DNA from 3 places in the Paenibacillus sp. AD87 genome. Region 3 is predicted to be linked to each of the others. Evidence: predicted binding sites of a transcription regulator. Region 3 holds the regulator's gene; each other region holds the start of a gene.
What was found. The regulator LexA, encoded in region 3, represses DNA repair genes until DNA is damaged. The targets are predictions, from matches to a motif close to CGAACATATGTTCG.
Positions count from the first base shown of each region.

Region 1: a site for LexA is predicted at 2,952-2,965, ahead of recA (recombinase RecA). Genes of this name have one in related genera too.
Region 2: a site for LexA is predicted at 3,729-3,742, ahead of addB (helicase-exonuclease AddAB subunit AddB). Genes of this name have one in related genera too.

Region 1 is NZ_LXQN01000007.1:3,400,905-3,407,337, forward strand. It holds gene rny (ribonuclease Y) at 1-406, opposite strand, end outside; gene gpAD87_RS14835 (regulatory protein RecX) at 717-1,454, opposite strand; gene recA (recombinase RecA) at 1,818-2,882, opposite strand; gene gpAD87_RS14845 (competence/damage-inducible protein A) at 3,122-4,378, opposite strand; gene pgsA (CDP-diacylglycerol--glycerol-3-phosphate 3-phosphatidyltransferase) at 4,486-5,073, opposite strand; gene gpAD87_RS14855 (YajQ family cyclic di-GMP-binding protein) at 5,396-5,887, opposite strand; gene gpAD87_RS31825 (hypothetical protein) at 6,041-6,241, opposite strand; gene gpAD87_RS14860 (helix-turn-helix domain-containing protein) at 6,279-6,433, opposite strand, start outside.
Region 2 is NZ_LXQN01000007.1:853,636-860,068, reverse strand. It holds gene addA (helicase-exonuclease AddAB subunit AddA) at 1-163, opposite strand, end outside; gene addB (helicase-exonuclease AddAB subunit AddB) at 160-3,663, opposite strand; gene gpAD87_RS03900 (class I SAM-dependent rRNA methyltransferase) at 3,859-5,235, opposite strand; gene gpAD87_RS03895 (Na/Pi cotransporter family protein) at 5,785-6,433, shown strand, end outside.
Region 3 is NZ_LXQN01000007.1:1,562,518-1,568,950, forward strand. It holds gene gpAD87_RS07145 (CatB-related O-acetyltransferase) at 1-592, opposite strand, end outside; gene gpAD87_RS07150 (aldehyde dehydrogenase) at 1,140-2,441, shown strand; gene lexA (transcriptional repressor LexA) at 2,553-3,179, opposite strand; gene gpAD87_RS07160 (LysM peptidoglycan-binding domain-containing protein) at 3,484-3,861, shown strand; gene gpAD87_RS07165 (DUF896 domain-containing protein) at 3,958-4,167, shown strand; gene gpAD87_RS07170 (hypothetical protein) at 4,338-4,805, shown strand; gene gpAD87_RS07175 (HAD family hydrolase) at 4,833-5,639, shown strand; gene gpAD87_RS07180 (ABC transporter permease) at 6,222-6,433, shown strand, end outside.

The DNA.
Region 1 (6,433 bases), 1.8 Mb from region 3:
CCGTCACCTGGTTTTTGTAGATCATCTCGATCTGCTGCTGTGTCTCATCAATTCGTTTCTCTTTGTTAGCCACTTGCTCTTCTTTACGTTCGAGTGATTCCAATTTTTTATCCAGCGACTCTTCTTTTTGCAACAATCGTCTTTCTTGTCGTTGAATTTCGTTCCGACGTTCACGAGTGTCTTTTTCAGCTTCGGCGCGAATGCGATGGATTTCGTCCTTCGCTTCCAGCACCGTTTCTTTCTTCAGTGCCTCTGCCTCTTTCTTCGCGTTCTCCACGATTTGCACGGCAGCTTGTTCCGCACTGGAGATTTTAGCCTCTGCAAGAGATTTGCGAATAAAATACCCTACTCCGAACCCAATAACGAGCGCGGCCACAACGAGAACGATCGTGATTACGATGTCCATACTGTTCACCTCCTCGTTGGTTCCTCCAAGGCACTCCTTGGGTCAATTTGTTGTTTTCAAGCCTTACATATTTTTGGGAATAACGAATACTCACGGCGATCCCCCGCCGATTTTCATTTCAAGTGTACATGTCTCCACGTACTATTCACCGTCTCTGGCGAACCCATAATCATGAATGGTATAAATCTTAAAAAACAGAAACCGCTTTTTTGGAAGGAAAAAGGGTTGTCCATTTCTTACAGACTCATGTCCATTTTAGTATTTGACGAAAGAAATTGTCAAGAGAATGCAGTATAGTGAGTCCAGTCTGCTAATCCCATAACAACGCTTCGTCTTCTTCGGGGTCTTTAACCTCGTCTTCTTCAATTAAACAATTCACGACCCGACGCACCATATCCATGGAAAAACCTCGTCGCATCAAGAAGGGAAGCGTTTTACGTTTCTTCTCCTGGATGTCTCCTTTGACCTGATTCCATTTTTTGCGTCCGGCGGTTAGAGCCGTCTCAAATTCCGCATCTGTACTTACACCTTCCAGCGCTTCAGCAATCAGATCATTGGCAATGCCCTTCTGACGCAGCTCTTGCCTTATCCACAGTTTTCCCTTCCGCTGGCCCTCCATACGCTGACGAGTCCATTCCTTCGCAAACAGTTCGTCATCGACCAAATTCTCCCGCTCAAGCCGATCCAGGGCCTCTTCAATCAACGGTGCAGCAAACTCTTTCTGACGAAGCTTCTGACTTAATTCGTGGCGTGTCCGAGGTTTATGCTCCAGATATCGCAAAGACTGCACATACGTCCGCTGTCGCTCGTCAGCTACGATGATATCTTCCAAGTCTTTTTTCAGAAACGTATTTCCCCGGGTCATCCGATATTTAATCATTACATCTTCAAGCACCGTAATTGAATATAAACCAAAGGTAATTCGGTAACGAGCTTCCCTGCTCTTCGTTCGTTCAACTCGTGTAATGATAAGTTCTTCGTTATCCGGGAATTGGGAGATTCCCTCCAGCTCGGCTTCTTCATATAAATCATCTTCATGTTGATCCATTTCGGTCTCCCCTTCCATGTCATTTTGTGTGTCTGAACTGCACGGCCTAACTGACAAGTACATAGCAAAATAAAAGACTTCCTCGAATATGATTAGCACATCTCCGACGGAGATAACACAGCTACACTGAATACGTTTAGCGTAACTTCACAGAGACATCAGACGCTAATACAAAAGGCCGGAAACAATATCCGGCCTCTCCCTAATAGTAAACGTGCCAACAGCCTCTGCCCATTCGGACAGAGGCTGTTGGACAGCGCGAGCGCACACACCATACCCCAAGCTAGATCGAGCAAGCTCAATCAGACAAGCTTTGGGAGTTCAGAGGGCAAGGCCCTCTAGGGCCCTTCCTACAAGGGAGGGTTACTCGTTAATTTCAAATAGTTCTTGTTCTTCTGCTGCTTCTTTTTGTTGCTCTTCGCTAGTTGGCGCAGGAACTGCAGTAGTCAAGTTACTGGCTACACGAATTTTTTGTTCAATGATTTCAGCAATATCTTTATGCTCTTTCATGAACTGCTTCGCGTTCTCACGGCCTTGTCCTAAACGCTCGCCTTCGTATGAGTACCATGCACCACTTTTATTGACGATGTCCAGCTCAGTACCAATGTCAATGATACTGCCTTCTCTCGAAATACCCTCACCGTACATGATATCCACTTCCGCTTGTTTAAACGGAGGTGCTACTTTGTTTTTCACCACTTTAATACGCGTACGGTTACCAATCATGTCATTTCCTGATTTGATACTCTCAATACGGCGTACATCCAGACGTACCGTGGAATAAAATTTCAGGGCACGACCACCAGGTGTTGTTTCTGGGTTACCAAACATAACCCCGACTTTTTCACGAAGTTGGTTGATAAAGATCGCGATCGTTTTGGATTTACTGATTGCACCAGACAGTTTACGCAGTGCCTGAGACATCAGACGCGCTTGCAAACCGACATGGGAATCACCCATTTCGCCTTCGATTTCTGCTTTCGGTACCAATGCAGCCACAGAGTCAATAACGACAATGTCCACAGCACCACTACGTACAAGAGCTTCTGCAATTTCAAGCCCTTGCTCACCCGTATCTGGCTGAGACAGAAGCAATTCGTCAATGTTAACACCCAGTTTGCTGGCGTATTGTGGGTCAAGAGCATGCTCGGCATCGATAAATGCAGCTTGTCCACCCACTCTTTGTACTTCAGCGATAGCATGCAATGCTACGGTTGTTTTACCAGAAGATTCAGGTCCATATATTTCAACAATACGGCCTTTAGGCAAGCCGCCTGTTCCTAATGCAATATCCAAAGCCAAGGAACCGCTGGGTATAATTTCCACATTCATGTGAGTCGACTCACCCAGTTTCATGATGGATCCTTTACCAAATTGCTTCTCTATTTGACGGAGCGCCATATCAAGCGCGGCACGACGGTCTGACAATAAGCTCACACCCTTTACTGTTTATAAGATAATGATACCTTGTTTTAACACGTTTGCCAAGCTTTTTTTCGAACATACATTCGTTTTTTTTGTAAAGGCCGAGGCGCCTCTTCCTCAAGGAAACTTTCCATTAAACAGAAAAAAGAACCGTAAACAAGGCTGTAAAGCCTGATTTTACGGTTCTTCCGTCTTCCTTTATTATACTTGCTTGCCTTGGCAAATGCAATCCGAGCTCTTAACTAGTCCATCTCCACAAGCTTGCGCCACAAACGGTAAAGAATCGCTTTCGCTGAACGAATCCGAACCGTCTCCCGATTGCCATTAATGCGCAGTTCATGAATTTCTGTCTCTTTACCACGCTCTGCCAGAGCGATGAAGACAAGCCCTGGCGGTTTGCGTTCGGAATAACCAGGTCCCGCTACACCTGTCACTGACAGACCGAAGTCGGCATCCCCAATCATGCGAATCTGCTCTGCCAGCACTTTGGCCACTTCCGGACTCACTGCGCCCGGTGCATCTTCACCTTCCAGATAGGAATGCGGCACATGGAGCAGCTTCTCTTTAATTTCATTAGAGTAACATACAATTCCGCCCTTAAGCATCGACGCACTGCCAGGAACTGATGTCAGACTTTGCATGACGAGCCCTCCTGTGCAGCTCTCAGCCGCGCTAAGAGTCAGACCCATATCAGACATCATCGTTACAATTGTGTACTCTATAGGCACATCCTCGTTCGCGTAGAGATGCTCTGGCAATCGTTCCCGAATCTGAACTTCCATTGCATCCAGCTTCAGCTTTGCCTCACTCTCACTTGGAGCCTTTGTAGATACACGTACCGTAACTTCTCCCTCACTTGCATATGGAGCAATGGTAGGATCTGTCTGTGTATCAATCAGATCAAGGAGACGGTCTTCCAATGCCGATTCGCCAATTCCTGCAAACTTCAGCATTTTCGAGTAGATCGGCATTTCTTCTGTCAGTACATGTTGGAACAACCAAGGCTTAACTTCCTGTTCAAACATAGGAATTAGCTCTTTCGGAGGTCCAGGCATCACTACATAATGCTTGCCATTGTCAGAAATCGCATTTCCTGCGGCAAGGCCTGTTTCGTTCGCCAGCGGTGTCCCGCCTTCTATAACGATCGCCTGACGACGATTGTTTTCGGTCATGTCTACATTACGATCTCGGAAGAAGCTCTCGATTTTGTCCATGGCCATTCGATCTATATGCAGCTTGCGGTTCAAGACCGCCGCGATCGCATCCTTGGTCAGGTCATCCTGTGTAGGACCTATACCCCCAGAAAATAAAATGACGTCTGCACGACCCTGAGCGATGCGAATAGCGTCACTAAGTCGATTTAGATTATCACCAACCACCGTTTGGAAATATACATCAATCCCGATTGCAGCCAATTCACGGGATAGATATCGAGCATTGGTATTCACAATTTGTCCAAGCAACAATTCTGTGCCAACTGCAATGATTTCTGCCTTCATTCAGCATCCTCCTGTACACGTGGTGAGTGATCAAAGGGCAATAGGATAATTTCCTATTGCCCTTCGTACAAATGATTTCTTCATACTTACCCATTTAACCTCAAACGTTACGCTTTCGATAAATGAAGCAAATTTTTGTTTTTGATAAAGTAATCAATGCCTGACCAAATCGTAATAATCGCTGCAGCCCAAACGGCAATAACGTCCATGTGAATACCCGTGAATGAGAACGGGAAATTATTCAACAACAGCAGTACAATCGCCACAATTTGCACGACGGTCTTCAGTTTGCCCCAGGCACTTGCCGCGACAACCGAACCATCCAATAACGCAATCTGACGCAAGCCGGTAACCGCAAACTCACGACTAATAATGACCACAGCAATCCAGGAATCCAACTTACCCATTTCCACAAGAGAAATTAGCACCGCAGTAACCAACAACTTGTCAGCCAGCGGATCAAGCAATTTCCCCAGGTTGGTGACCATATTATTTTTCCGCGCCAGATAGCCGTCAATTCCATCCGTGCTTGCTGCAATGATAAAAATGACAGCAGCAATCAACTGATTATACGGGAGCGATAAGCTTCCCAATTGCAACGGCTCTGGATAGAACGGAAAATCTACGAGCAGGAACACCATCAAAAAAGGGATTAAGCAAATTCGTGCAAGCGTAATCCGGTTGGGTAAATTCACAAGACGCCCTCCCTCTTATCCTCCATTACTCCAAACATTCATCTTAATCCCGTATTCATCATCCGGAACATGAAATTTACAGTTTCACTGTCAATCAGCACTAAAGTGCTCTCACTATGTAAAAACGCAAAAAATAAAGTCAACCGTTCAAACGCAAAACCGTTTTAAACGTTCCGGTGACTTTCAGAAGATGTACTGCTTTTCACAAAGTCAGCAAACGATGATGACTGGGCTTTGATGCTTAACTGCCAGCAATGCACACTTAGTATAATATACGCCAATTGCAGTGTCAAAAAACATACCTAGCTACAATGAGGAGATCTTACTTAAAGTTTGTATATTGCAGATCTAGAGGTAGATTGGCACCGTTCAACAACTGCATAACTGCTTGCAAATCATTCTTACTTTTACCTGTTACCCGGAGCTGATCTCCCTGAATCTGACTCTTCACTTTCATCTTGGAGTCACGAATCAGAATATTAATTTTTTTAGCGATATCCTGATCAATCCCCTGCTTGAAATTCAAACGCTGGCGGACTGTACCTGAAGAAGCTGGTTCTACTTTTGCATAATCAATGTTTTTTAAAGGTAAACCCCGCTTAGCCATCTTGGATTGCAGTACATCGATAACAGCCTTGAGTTTGGTCTCATCATCAGATACGATCGTTAACGCATCCTTATCCAGTTTCAGACTGCTCTTGCTGCCCTTGAAGTCATAACGCGTGCCAATTTCTTTTTCCGTTTGTGTAACGGCATTTGTCAATTCCTGCAAGTCCATTTTGGACACGATATCAAATGAATTTTCTGAACTCAAACCAGTCACCCTTTCAGTTAATCATATGTTCTGTAACATTATAGAGGATACGCCAAGCAAAAGTCTAATTTTATGAGGTTTTTCAAAATAAAAAAGCATTTTTGGCTGCCACTTGAGGTGGTTGCCAAAAATGCTTACCGTGCGGCTGCCATTCTAATAACGGCTGCGATTAGGCTGTCTGAACATGTCAAGCACACCCAGAAGTACATGTGCAAGTCCAAAACCCAAAATACCGTAACCCCAGGCAGTTGGGGTCAAGTAATAACCCAGGAGGCTGACAATGATCCCCAAACCTGTTACGATCCAGCTGACTGTCACAGCCATCCACCTCACTTCACCAAAAGTTGACTGCAAGTTAAGACAAGGTTAGTGTCTCCCGCAGAAACTTTGGTTATTCGCCGTTAGTGCCGGTGCTTCCTTCGGTAGTGCTTCCTGTTTCATTCGTCGTAGTGCCTTCAGTACCTGCGGAGGACGTATCCTCACCAAGTCTTAACCGAATGCGGTTTGTCGCTTTCCCGTCTGTCACAACCTGCCCTGCAACCTCAA
Region 2 (6,433 bases), 710 kb from region 3:
CACGGGAAGGGTCTGCAATCTTGCGAATAATCCGTTCAACCAATACAGCCGTCTTCCCGGAACCCGCTGCAGCAGCAACCAGAATGTCTTCTCCACTCTGTGAGATGGCACTCCATTGGTCATCACTCCAGAAGCTTCCCTCCGGTTTTGGCATATTCGTCATGATGTTTCCCCTCCTTTGCCATGAGACAGCATGTCCCAGATTTGCTGTTTGCCCGGTTTGGACAACAGATTATATTCATTACCTTCGATATTTTCATCAAATTGACAGACTGGCTTGTACGGACAGAAGGTGCATGCAACCTCCTGCTGGATACGGTAAGGTTCAATCGCGACATCCCCTTCCGTAATCCGGGTGCCAATCTCACGTATATTGCTGCGAACTGAAGCAAGCAATGTATCCCATTGCTCCGGCGTAGCTACAGCAGCGCTACTATAAAAGCTGCCATCCGCCTTAAGCGCAACTGGAATAATAGCTGAGTAGCCTTTGTCAAGGGTATTGTCCATTTGAGCGATCGCATCCCGATCCGCGAGCAGCAAGCCTTTCATTTTGAACCGTTTCAGCAGTTCTTGTCCTGCCTGCTCAGAAGTCATGCCGTTCGCGGATTGAAGCAACGGATTATGCACATGGAAATAGAGTGTTCCTCCAGGCATCGCCGATTCTCCAAGCCACTCCTCGGCAGCACTAAGCAGCACCTCCAAGTACGTGAGCATCTGTAATGACAGGCCATAATACACTTCATGGAGTTTGAGGTCGGTCTGGCTCGATTTGTAATCAATAACCCGCAGCAGCAGGCCGTTCTCTCCTTCGGCCACATCCACGCGGTCGATACGGCCCACAATCTCCATCACACAGCCATTTTCCAATTCAAAACGTAGCGGTGGCAGGGGTTTACCTGGCCCAAAATCAAGCTCTAACCCAATCGGTTCAAAGCTTCCTCGTCTGGACTGTTCACCCAGAATAACCGACGCCCGGCTAACGATATCCTTCAGCTTGCGGAAGATATAACCATACCGTTTCGTGCTAAGCAAAATCTCTCCCTGCAACTGTGGTGCAATCTGCTCCACGGTGTGCACCGCTTCCTTCCGACATTCATCCGGAGACAGACTGCCCCAACTGCGATTCTGCTCACGCAAACGTATGGCAAGCTGACTCAAGGCAGCATGGAACAATTGTCCAATATCAGGAGCTTGCAAGCGGTACAACTGGCGCTCTTTCAGCCGCAGTCCATGGGATGCAAAATGGGAAAACGCACACGCCACAAAACGCTCCATTCGAGAGACACTAGTCCTTACCTCTGTACCATATAATCTACGGCTGGTAGCCGTACGCAGAGGTAACGCCCGATTGCGATAAAAGACCGATCCAAGCAATTGTTTCAGCTGAGGTCTGCTCGTCTCCCGAGAGACATGCCAGTTATAGATCGCCCACCACATTTCAGAAATATCTTCTCCACGGCGCCATCTGCGCAACTGTCCGATGAGATAAGAGAGGCTCTGACCAGGATGAATAACATAAGACCAGTGCACCTCTTCAGCATTTGTAACCGGCGGCTGGGCAAGTAATGGCTGCTCATGCAGACCGAACATCTTCCGTACATGTCGTACAATTTCTGAGGGTAGCAATGTTTTCCCTTCATCATCTGCAACGGGATAACTCAGCCATAACTGATTGCTCGCCGCTGTCAGGGCTGTATATATCAGAAAGCGTTCATCCAACATTTGTCTTGTTGCTCCTGGCCCAAGCCCCAAACCTATCTCCGTCAACAGCAGCCGTTCCTGCTCAGTTAATACACCATCATCTTGAGGGACAGCAGGCAGTTCACCCTCTACTGCACCCAGAATAAATACGTACTTGATACCCTGAAGACGTGTACGATCCATCGATCCAATCAACACTTGATCAAGCGCTGGAGGAACAAGTCCCAGTTTCAGTTCGGTTAATCCGGTCTCCATTAGCCCGGCAAATAAATCGATATCCAGCCGTTCGGCCCCCATCATATCAACCATCTGATCTAATAGATCAAGGACGGCACCCCACATTTGACGAAGCTCTCTCGAACGTTCCGGATCACCCTGAGCCTTGGCTTCTGCAGACATCTGATCCAGCTTCCAAGGAATCTCGGCATCTTCCAGTAATCTGTAAAGCGCCGTACATTGGTCTTTAGCTGTCTTTGCCTTGCTCATTCGTTTCTCAAAAGCACCCAGTGGATCAACAATCACCGTACGGCATTTTTCCATTAAGGACAGCATTTGTTCCCGGCCCCGGCTGCGGACATCCTGATCGTTGTCTTCCAGGGACAGGCTGGGTACATACTTCCATGGCTTGCCATCTGTCCAGCGGTATCCGTGAATTCCGCAAGCTAATATATAATTTTCGAGCTGGTCCATATCTTCACGTGTAATGGAACCGCCCCGTGGAAGCAGCAGTTCCGTTTTCACACAGCGAAATACATCCTCATAACGCCAGCGACGGCGAACGATATCGAGTGCTGAACGAATAAATTCCGATAATGGATGATGTAGTTCATTTCTTCTCCGATCCAGAAAGACAGGCACGCCATAATCCCTGAATAGAGGCTCAGCAATGTCGGCATATGTATCCAACTGACGAACGAGCACTGCCATATCTCGATAACGCGCACCTTCATCTTGCGCCAGACGACGCATCTCACGAAGTGCTCCTTCCATCTCAGCCCGGCGGTTCTCAGCGGCGTAAAGTCGGACACCCGCATCACGCCCCTCACTCTTCCAGCGGACTCTACGATCAAAGCCAGCCTCCAAATGCGCCAGTCCAGGACTGCCTTCATATCTTGGCAAAACTTCCGGTTGAAGCACGGTTGTCTCATTAAGAACACCCAGATCCTCAGCCATGCCTTTGAGACGTGCATATGCACTCGCTGTGGGATGGAACAGCTCCAGTTCTCCTGGAAGTGCGCCGTGGTCGTAAGCACGATCCAACGTCAATGCAATTGTGACGGAAGAAGCTTGCAACATCAATCTTCCAATGACACTCATTTCCTGCGGGGTAAATCCCTGAAATCCATCGATCCAGATCTGTGCATCTTGCAGCAGCGTGCTCTCCGGCAACCGCTCTGTTAGTTCAGTCAACGTGTCTTCATCATCGATATATAGTTCGGTTAATTCCTTTTCATAATCACGGTATATAAGAAGCAAGTCATGCAGCTTGTCTCCCAGAATCGGTGCAGAAGAGGAAGTATTCCATGCGGAAAGTCCTTCTTCCAGTGAAGTGGGGTCAAGTTCATAACGTTTAAACTCACTGTATAGATCATTCAAGTCTCCGATAAATCCCAGCTGACTGCCTGATGCTCCAAACAGCTTCAATTCTTCCTTACGACGCTGGAGCACTTTGTAGAGCAGCATTTTTTTACCTTCAGCTCCAATGGGAATACGTGCAGAACCACCTGCCTCCTGCATTACCCGATAGGCCAATCGGCGAAAACCAAGCACTTCAGCACGCATGGTACCTTTTATAGCACCTGAAGAAACCAGTGACTGTTCGGTTCGAAACGAACTCTGTTCCGGGACCAGCAGAATCAGTGGTTTACCTTGCGGTTCCTTTTGAAGCAGGGATGTGATTTCCCGGGTAATCAGCGTACTCTTGCCGCTGCCTGCCCGGCCAATAACAAAGCGTACGGACATGTTTAATCCTCCAAACCATCACGAACAAGATTTTAATTCCCAGTATAACATATCTGACTTGGTTCGGAACATACGTTTGCCACTATCCGGCAATTCCAGAGACCTTCCCCACGAGAATAGCAAAGAACCCACAGCTTATGAAAACTGTGGGCCCTTTGCGTAAATGTATGTTCGATTTAAATGGAAATCGCTCGATTAATTCTTTTTGCTGCGCACTTCGAAGATGGCAAATTTCAGGTAATGACCTTCGTCTACGCCCAGAATTTGCGGGTGATCCTTACCGGCTGCTTTCCAGTCGATCAGACGCAGTACTTTGCCTGCATCTTCGGCTGCATCCGCAATGGTTTCCAGGAAGAGATCCGGACGCATGTGGTATGAACAACTTGCCGTTACCAGATACCCGCCCTCATTAACCAACTTCATTCCTTGCAGATTGATATCCTTATACCCACGGCATGCGCCTTTGACAGCTGATTTCGTTTTGGCAAAGGCTGGTGGATCGAGGATAACCACATCAAATGTTTTACCACCGGTTGCAAGCGCTTTGGACGTATCCACTTTCTGTTCGCCAGCACGCGCACGTACGTTACGCTCATCGAGGCCTTTCACCTGCTCACGCAAGTATTGGAATGCATCCGCAACGACAAATTCGACCCGGTCAGTGAAACCGTTCAGCTCTACGTTAGTACGTGCACTTTCAATCGCATGCTCTGAGATATCAAGACATGTTACTTTTTTGGCTCCATATTTGCAGGCGTTCAATGTGAAGCTGCCTGTGTGGGAGAAACATTCCAGCACAGTAGCCCCATCCCAATAAGGGAACGTCACAACCTTGCCACTTTTATTCACAGGAAGCAACTGCTGCGTACCATCCTGCTCGGTCTGTTGGAGCGTAATACCACTCTTGTAACCCCAACCCTTCATAAGTGGTTCGATGGCTGCACGATTCTCGCGCTGGTCAAAGAAGTACCCTGTCTTCTGGCCTTCTACGATATCCACCTTAATGAGCAATCCATTCTCCGTTACCGTGACATGACGCGGGCAATCCCCATATAATGGTCCTTTCGTCTGCTCCAAACCTTCCAGTTCACGAATGGACACATCACTGCGTTCATAGATGCCTTCCGGCTGCATCACTTCAATTAGAGCTTGTACAATCGCTTCGCGGCAACGGTCCATGCCCAATGTGAGCAATTGAACAACAAGGATGCTGCCAAAACGGTCAACGATCAGTCCTGGCAGGAAATCAGCTTCCCCATAAACGAGACGGTATGCCTCTCCTTCCTGGATAAAACGCTCCCGGTGGCGCAAGCAATCGCGGAAACGCGCTGCAAAAAACGCGGTGTCCATCTGTTCAAACTCCAAAGGTTGATAGGCCACGACTCTAACTGTGATTTGAGATGCAGGATTATAGTATCCCGTCGCAAGATAGCGACCTTGGTGATTCAATACGTTGACCAGATCTCCCGGCTCGGGGTTTCCTTCAACAGAGGCAATTTCATTGTTATATATCCATGGATGTGCATGTTCAAGCCGCTTTTTGCGGCTGCGTTCCAGTGTAACTGATGGCAAGATAGATCCACTTCTTTCATATGTTAGTTGAAAAGATAGGTTTGGTGCAAAGGTGACCGCTACGGGGATGGATTGGACTTTCGATCGCTGTTATCCCCAGATTTTTCTGATCCCCTTTCTCAAAAGGGAAAATCCGGGGATAAAGGCGAACGCTTCGCTTCTTCAGTTCCAATTCCATCCCCTCCGCTACGTTTGCAGAATCTCCGTATCTTTTAAATAGGGGCGCGGTAATTTGGGTGTCCGCTTCGGGGATGGATCGGGCTTTCGATCGCTGTTATCCCCAGATTTTTCTGATTCCCTTCTCAAAAGGGAAAATCCGGGGATAAAGGCGAACGCTTCGCTTCTACAGTTCCATTTCCATCCCCTTCGCTACGTTTGCAGAATCTCCGTATCTTTTGAATAGGGGTGCAGTAATTTGGGTGTCCGTTAAGGAAACTTATCGTTCTTTCAAACTCTGTTGACTCCAGAATTCCGTTAGCCTGTCATGGTTGTCCTTATTTACTCATAGGATGAGAATAAGGATATGCACGGAAGGAATGATGTTAACTCATGTTCAGAGATGTTGTGCTGCCCCTGTTATATGGGCTTCTTATCTTTTTTGGTGGGATGAAGCTGATGGAAACAGCCTTACAGCGGATGGCCGGGCCTATGCTGGCTGGATGGCTGGGCCGGGCTACCTCTGCTCCCTGGAAAGGCATGGCTTTTAGCGCAGGCGCTACTGCCCTGCTGCAAAGCAGTACCGCCGTCACCGTACTCACTATTGGACTGGCGAACGCCAGATTAATTACCTACGGACGCACACTTGGTATTATTCTTGGAACCAACATCGGAACGTGCCTGACCACCGAGCTGGTCGGACTGCAGATCGGACGGGTTTCCCTGCCTCTGCTTGCCTTGTCTCTGACAGGCTGGGCCGTCTTTGTTGTGCTTGGTGAACGAAATCAGTTCGCTCCTGAACACACACGCCGGACACTGTTTACCATACAATACAGCTTTCTCGCGTCCGCTGGATTTGCCCTCGTCATGACAGGCATTCAAGTAATGCAATCCATTGCCGTACCCCTGCGAAGTATGGGCGTATTCCAGTGGTTTCTGGATCGCTCAGCAGACAGCTTGTGGTGGGGCTTTCTGGCAGGCGCCTGCCTGACGGCCCTCATTCATAGCAGCGCAGCTGTCATCAGCATGGCCATTACGCTTG
Region 3 (6,433 bases):
TGACAGCTTCAATTGATTCTCTTTTCCAATCAAACCAGCGCATTTCTTTTAACTTCATGATTTCTTCTTCTGAGAAACGCTTCCTAACTTCTTTTGCAGGATTGCCACCAACTATCGTGTAAGGGGCGACATCTTTTGTTACAACTGATCCTGCTGCAACAATCGCACCTTCACCAATGGTGACACCAGGCATAATCATTGCATTCATGCCGATCCATGCATCGCTTTCTATAATGGTATCTCCCTTGGGTGAGAAGGAATGGCTAATTTGATCAGCGAACGGATAAACAGTGATCCACTCCGCATGATGATTGTTATTTCCTCCCATAAGAATAACGACACCGGCTGCGATACATACATAATTACCAATAATTAATCGATCTATTTGCCAACCAAATTCCTCAATGGGGTTGAATAAGCTCCTCGATTTTTCATCTCCCCATAAATATCTCACGCATCCATCTTCAAAAGAAGAATTGTTATCGTAATAACCAGAGTAATAGGAGTAATCGCCAACTTCGATTAATGGATTAGTTACAATATCCTTTAAATACTTAATTTCAGACCAGTGATTAAATTGGTTTATATTCATTTTAGTTTCCTCGCTTCTAAGTTTTATTTCTGAGTAACTTAGAAGCGTGATGCGGTAGCCACATTCTTTAGTTTTTTTAGACGACGAATCATCTGAATCATCCTTCCTTAAGATATGAGGGCGATTATAACAATGACCTCTTTTTTTGTCAATCCTGTTCTAATAAAGAGATGTCAGTGTGGATCCTCCCTCAAAGTGTATATAATAAAGAAAAAATTCAGGAAGAGAAAATATAGACAGAACACGTGCCCACCATTTGGAAGGATGGATACATCACGTTGGAGTAAAACAGGAACGGAAATAAGAATGTAAAGAGGAAGCTAGTATTCGTAGGATAAAATCTTGGCATATTAGTGTTAAGGCTTTATATGTAGTCAATAAGAAATATGGTTAATTAATTTATGATTATATCGTTGAAGCGAGAGTGCGTTTTAATTGTTTGCTCTATTTTTACAGTATCTATATGTTGATAGTTTCATATAATTGCGTTATAATTCATTTATGTTTTTAGAAATTAAATTTTGAACAATTAATTGGAGATGTTAATATGGAACAAGAGAAGCAACTGGTTGCCGCACAGCGGACATTTTTTTATACAGGTCAGACTAAGTCTATTGAGTACCGTATTCGTGCTCTTCAGCAATTAAGACAGGGAATTGAGAAATATCAGCAACGTATTCTTGACGCACTTCGTGCGGATTTAAATAAATCTGAAACAGAGGCTTATGGCTCTGAGATTCGGATCGTGTTGGGTGAACTGGATTTTGCATTGGAACATTTGGAGGAATGGGCTACACCAAAACCTGTGTCTACAAATTCTGCTATACCTGATGGAACAAGCTTAATTTATCCTGAACCTTATGGAGTTGCTCTTATTATTGCACCATGGAACTATCCGTTCCAACTCGCTTTCGGCCCTCTAATTGGAGCTATTGCAGCGGGTAACTGTGCCATTATTAAGCCGTCTGAATTAACCCCAGCCGTGTCACGTCTGACTTATGATTTGATTCATGAGATATTTCCTTGTGAGTACCTGGCAGTTATGGAAGGGGAAGTCGAGACGAGTACGGCATTGTTGAAAGAAAAGTTTGATTATATTTTCTTTACAGGCAGTACAGGTGTGGGACGCATAGTTATGAAGGCAGCTGCTGAGCATTTGACTCCAGTTACGTTAGAACTAGGTGGTAAGAGTCCGGTCATTGTCCACCAGGATGCAGATTTGAAGCTGGCAGCTCAGCGCATTGTGCGCGGTAAATTCCTGAATGCTGGGCAAACCTGTGTCGCTCCAGACTATTTGCTTGTGCACGAGGAAGTACATGACAAATTATTGGAATTGATCGGTGCAGAAATTCAGGACAAATTTGGAGACGATGTGATGAGAAATGCTGATTTCCCGCACATTGTCAACACACGTAATTTTGATCGTTTATCGGTGTTACTCCAAGATGGCAAAGCAATGATCGGTGGACGTTCTGAACGTGATGAGCTGCTCATTGAACCAACAGTACTGGGAGAAGTGGATTGGAAATCCCCAGTGATGCAAGAAGAGATCTTTGGTCCAGTTCTTCCTGTATTTAAGTATACCGACCTCAATTCCATGCTAGATGAGATTGTTCGCCGTCCAAAACCACTGGCATTATATCTCTTCACTAAGGATGAGGATCTGCAGAATCAGGTTCTGAATCAAGTATCTTTTGGTGGTGGTTGCATTAATGATACCTTGTCTCATATGACATCACATTATCTTCCGTTTGGCGGCGTAGGAGAAAGTGGAATGGGTGCCTACCATGGTCAACAGAGTTTTGATGTGTTCTCTCATCATAAAAGCATTCTCAAACGGAGCGAATAGTCGGCTAACGTAGAACAATATAATTAGTATAAAAAAAAGAGGTTGTCCCATTGAACGGGACAACCTCTTTTTGTATCTTATAGTGAGACCTCTGTACAACTTCAATACATATTAATGAATATCACGGAAAAGGCCGATGACTTTGCCCAGGATGCTAACGTGTTTCAAACGCAACGGTTCAAAAGTCGAATTTTCCGGTTGAAGACGAATATGATCTTTCTCTTTGTAGAACGTTTTTACCGTTGCTTCATCGTCTTCAGTCATGGCTACTACGATATCGCCGTTATCTGCAGTTTGCTGCTGACGCACGATAACATAGTCTCCGTTAACAATGCCTGCTTCAACCATACTGTCTCCCACGACCGAAAGCATAAATACTTTCTGTTCCCCTACATAATGAGTAGGAAGAGGGAAGTAATCTTCGATATTTTCTGTTGCTGTGATTGGAACCCCTGCAGTAACTTTACCGACGACAGGAATGCGAGCAACGCTGTGAGCAAACTGATGTGAATGCTCTGACTCTTCCTGGCTGAGAAGTTCAATGGCTCTTGGTTTGGTTGGGTCACGTCTAATCAGACCTTTCTTCTCCAAACGATCCAGATGTCCATGTACTGTAGAGCTGGAAGCCAATCCAACAGCTTCACCAATTTCGCGTACGGAAGGAGGATACCCCTTCAACCGGACTTCATTGCGTATAAACTCCAGAATAGCCTGTTGCCTGCTGGATATCTTCGACATACCGTATCAACCCCATTTTAGTAACGTTTGGGAAAATTATAACATAGAACCTCCGTTCGTACAAACATAAGTTCTAAATAAAATGCCATAAAATCAATGTTTTTTTGCAAATTAAGATGAAAATTTTCTTTTGCTCTAATCAAATACTGCAAATGACAATTCCAATACAATAGAAGAAAGATAATGGAATGTAGGATCAACAAAAAAAAGCGAACAATTGTTCTAAAAAGTTGTTGTACAAAACAAATGTTCGTGTTATATTGATTTCAACAGATAGGAACAAACGTTTGGAGGTCGATATTCAATGAGATATTCTACTTATCAGAGTATTTACGAACCGGTGCATTCAGAAGTGGTTGAAACTAACATAAGGAATTTTAAGAAGGTTTTTGCAAAAGGTAATTTCCCAACTTGGGTCTTGAAATTAATAATCGTAAGCTTAATTATACTGGTTGGGTGCAGTACAGTATTGACTGTGTTCGCTGGCAATGAGAACGATCTGTTGCCTGGGGGGAAGATGGCAGTTTCACAAGGAGATACGCTATGGAGTATTTCATTGGATCACAAACCGGAAACAATGGATACACGTGTATATATAGAAGCAATCAAGAAAGTGAATCAACTTCATTCAACTTCAATACAGGTCGGGCAAGTTTTAATAATGCCTCAATTCACAGAATAAAACTGCATATCCACACGCGCTAATACGTGTCAGCTTGACAAGCTGCCCTTATCATGTCAAAGTTAATATGACTTTGTATTTTTGGAGGGGACAAGCTTGGATATAGATAGTCTGGTAGCACGTATTAATGAATTGGCCCGTAAGCAAAAATCCACTGGATTGACAGAGGAAGAGCTTGCAGAACGTGCCAAGCTTAGAGAAATCTATTTGAATAACATTCGAAGCAATTTCAGACAACAACTGGATACGATTGAAATTGTAGATGATGAGAACGATCAAGGCCACCAAGGCAAACTCAAACATTAAGGAAACCTAATGATATCATTATGATATTTAGGTTTTTTCCTGTTATCTAGAGGTTGCAAATTATAGGGGGAAATGTTGGTTGCAGTTATGTAAGCCGATACAAAGAACATCTAAGGGGGATTCTCATGTCGCGTTCGTTCGAGAGAACGGTTCGAAAAAATTCTAAGCAGTTGAATCAGCAACGTAAAAAAAGCGGTAAACCGGTTTCTGGCACACCAGGTGATGACGTATTTAAAGGACGCAGTCTTCTGTTTCCTATTTTTCTGATCGGACTAGCATTCCTGTACCTCTTTATGAGTACATTTCTTGTCAAAGCTCCGATGACCACTTGGGACTGGGTGACCTTGTTGCTGTATGTATTTTTGGCAGTCATCTTCATGCTCCGTCGTCCTTATGTCAAAATAGGAAGTAACCGGATTTTGACGACAAAAGGGAACCGTGAGCGTTCAATTGGAGTCGACGATATCGTGAAATTCAGAATTGAGCCAGGTACGGTTGTGATTGAGCATAATGCACGAGGTAAGAGATGGGTATTTACCAAACTACTGAATCGTTATGATACTGATGCAATTACTGAACGTCTTCTGAAATTCGCCAAAGCACATCAGATCACCGTGGAAACATACGAGAAAAAGTAATTTTGCATAAAGGGGAAGATGACCGAAATGGCGTTAAAAGCGATTTTGTTCGACCTAGATGATACTTTACTGTGGGATGAGCGCAGTGTTCGAGAGGCCTTTCATGAGACTTGCTTGATCGCAGCTCAAGAGACGGGCGTTAAACCCGAAGACCTTGAAGAAGCTGTTCGTAATGAGGCACGTAATCTGTATGAGTCTTATGAAACTTTTTCGTTTACCAAAATGATTGGGATTAACCCGTTTGAAGGTCTTTGGGCTAACTTCACGGGTGGGGATCAGCCGGAGTTTCGCCAGTTGGAGCAGCTTGCACCCGCATATCGTAAAGAGTCATGGCGTCGTGGCTTGTTAAAGTTGGGTGTTGATCGTGAAGATCTGGCGGAACAACTCGCCATACAATTTGGGGCGGAGCGGAGATCAAGACCCCATGTCTATGAAGAAACGATGGAAACGTTGAGTCATCTACAAGGGAAGTTCAAGCTTTTGCTTTTAACCAACGGCTGTCCTGCTTTACAACAAGAGAAGCTTGATGGCGTTCCTGAATTGGCTCCTTTTTTTGACGAAATTATTATCTCGGGTTCGTTCGGTAAAGGCAAACCTGATCCTTCGATCTTCGAGCACGCATTGAGTAAGCTGAGAGTGCAACCTGAGGAGAGTATGATGGTTGGAGATAAGCTTACGACTGATATTCGTGGAGCATTGTCTGCAGGTATTCAATCTGTTTGGATTAACCGTGAGAATAAAGTGAATACCGAATCGTATGTGCCTGACCATCAAATCAAGCATTTATCCGAATTGGAACGAATCATTGCTGAATTCTCAATGAGTGCATCATAAATCGTATTTTTAGTGTACTACTCAAACATTGTTAGGTTTTATGAGATGTATTTTATCCATAAAACCTAACAATGTTTTTTTTGTGTTGGGACAGCTTGAACTATACCGTAATAACAAAAGATGAAATTTTTTATTAAAAGTTATTGAAATTATAGAACTGCTGATTTAGAATATAACTAACATACTAGTATGACTAGTATGCGAATGAATGCAGCGAATATCTGTTGACTTACTCGAATGATGTGGAAGCGGAAGTTATGAGCTATTAATTTCATATTCTTTGTAAGCGCTTTACATAATTGGAGGAAACCATTTAATTCTGGAAATACAACAGGTATTGGTTTGTAAGAAAATCAGGGAACGCGTCTTAATCGATATGTATCTCTAATGATTCACATAATTGATATCGCTTACAATATTTGTTTGGTTTATTTTACAGGTGGGGGTGAAGTGCATCTGATTACTTGTCTTCTACAAAAAGAAGAGATGATAAAAATTGATCGAAAACGCTTTTGTTTTATCAAGCTAAGGATCGGAGTGAAATAATATATGGAGTCGGAAACCGCTAAAACCACGCTAACGATGACATCTTTACGTAAAGAAAGCAGGTTAAGAACTGTTGCAGCTCTGCTTCGCAAAGATTGGCAGCTGTACTCACTGTTAATTCTTCCAATTATCTATCTTATTATTTTCAAATATGGGCCCATGCTCGGCAATGTAATCGCTTTTAGACGATTTGTACCGGGAGGCAGTATTTTTGGAGAGACGTGGGTTGGATTCAGGTATTTTCAGAT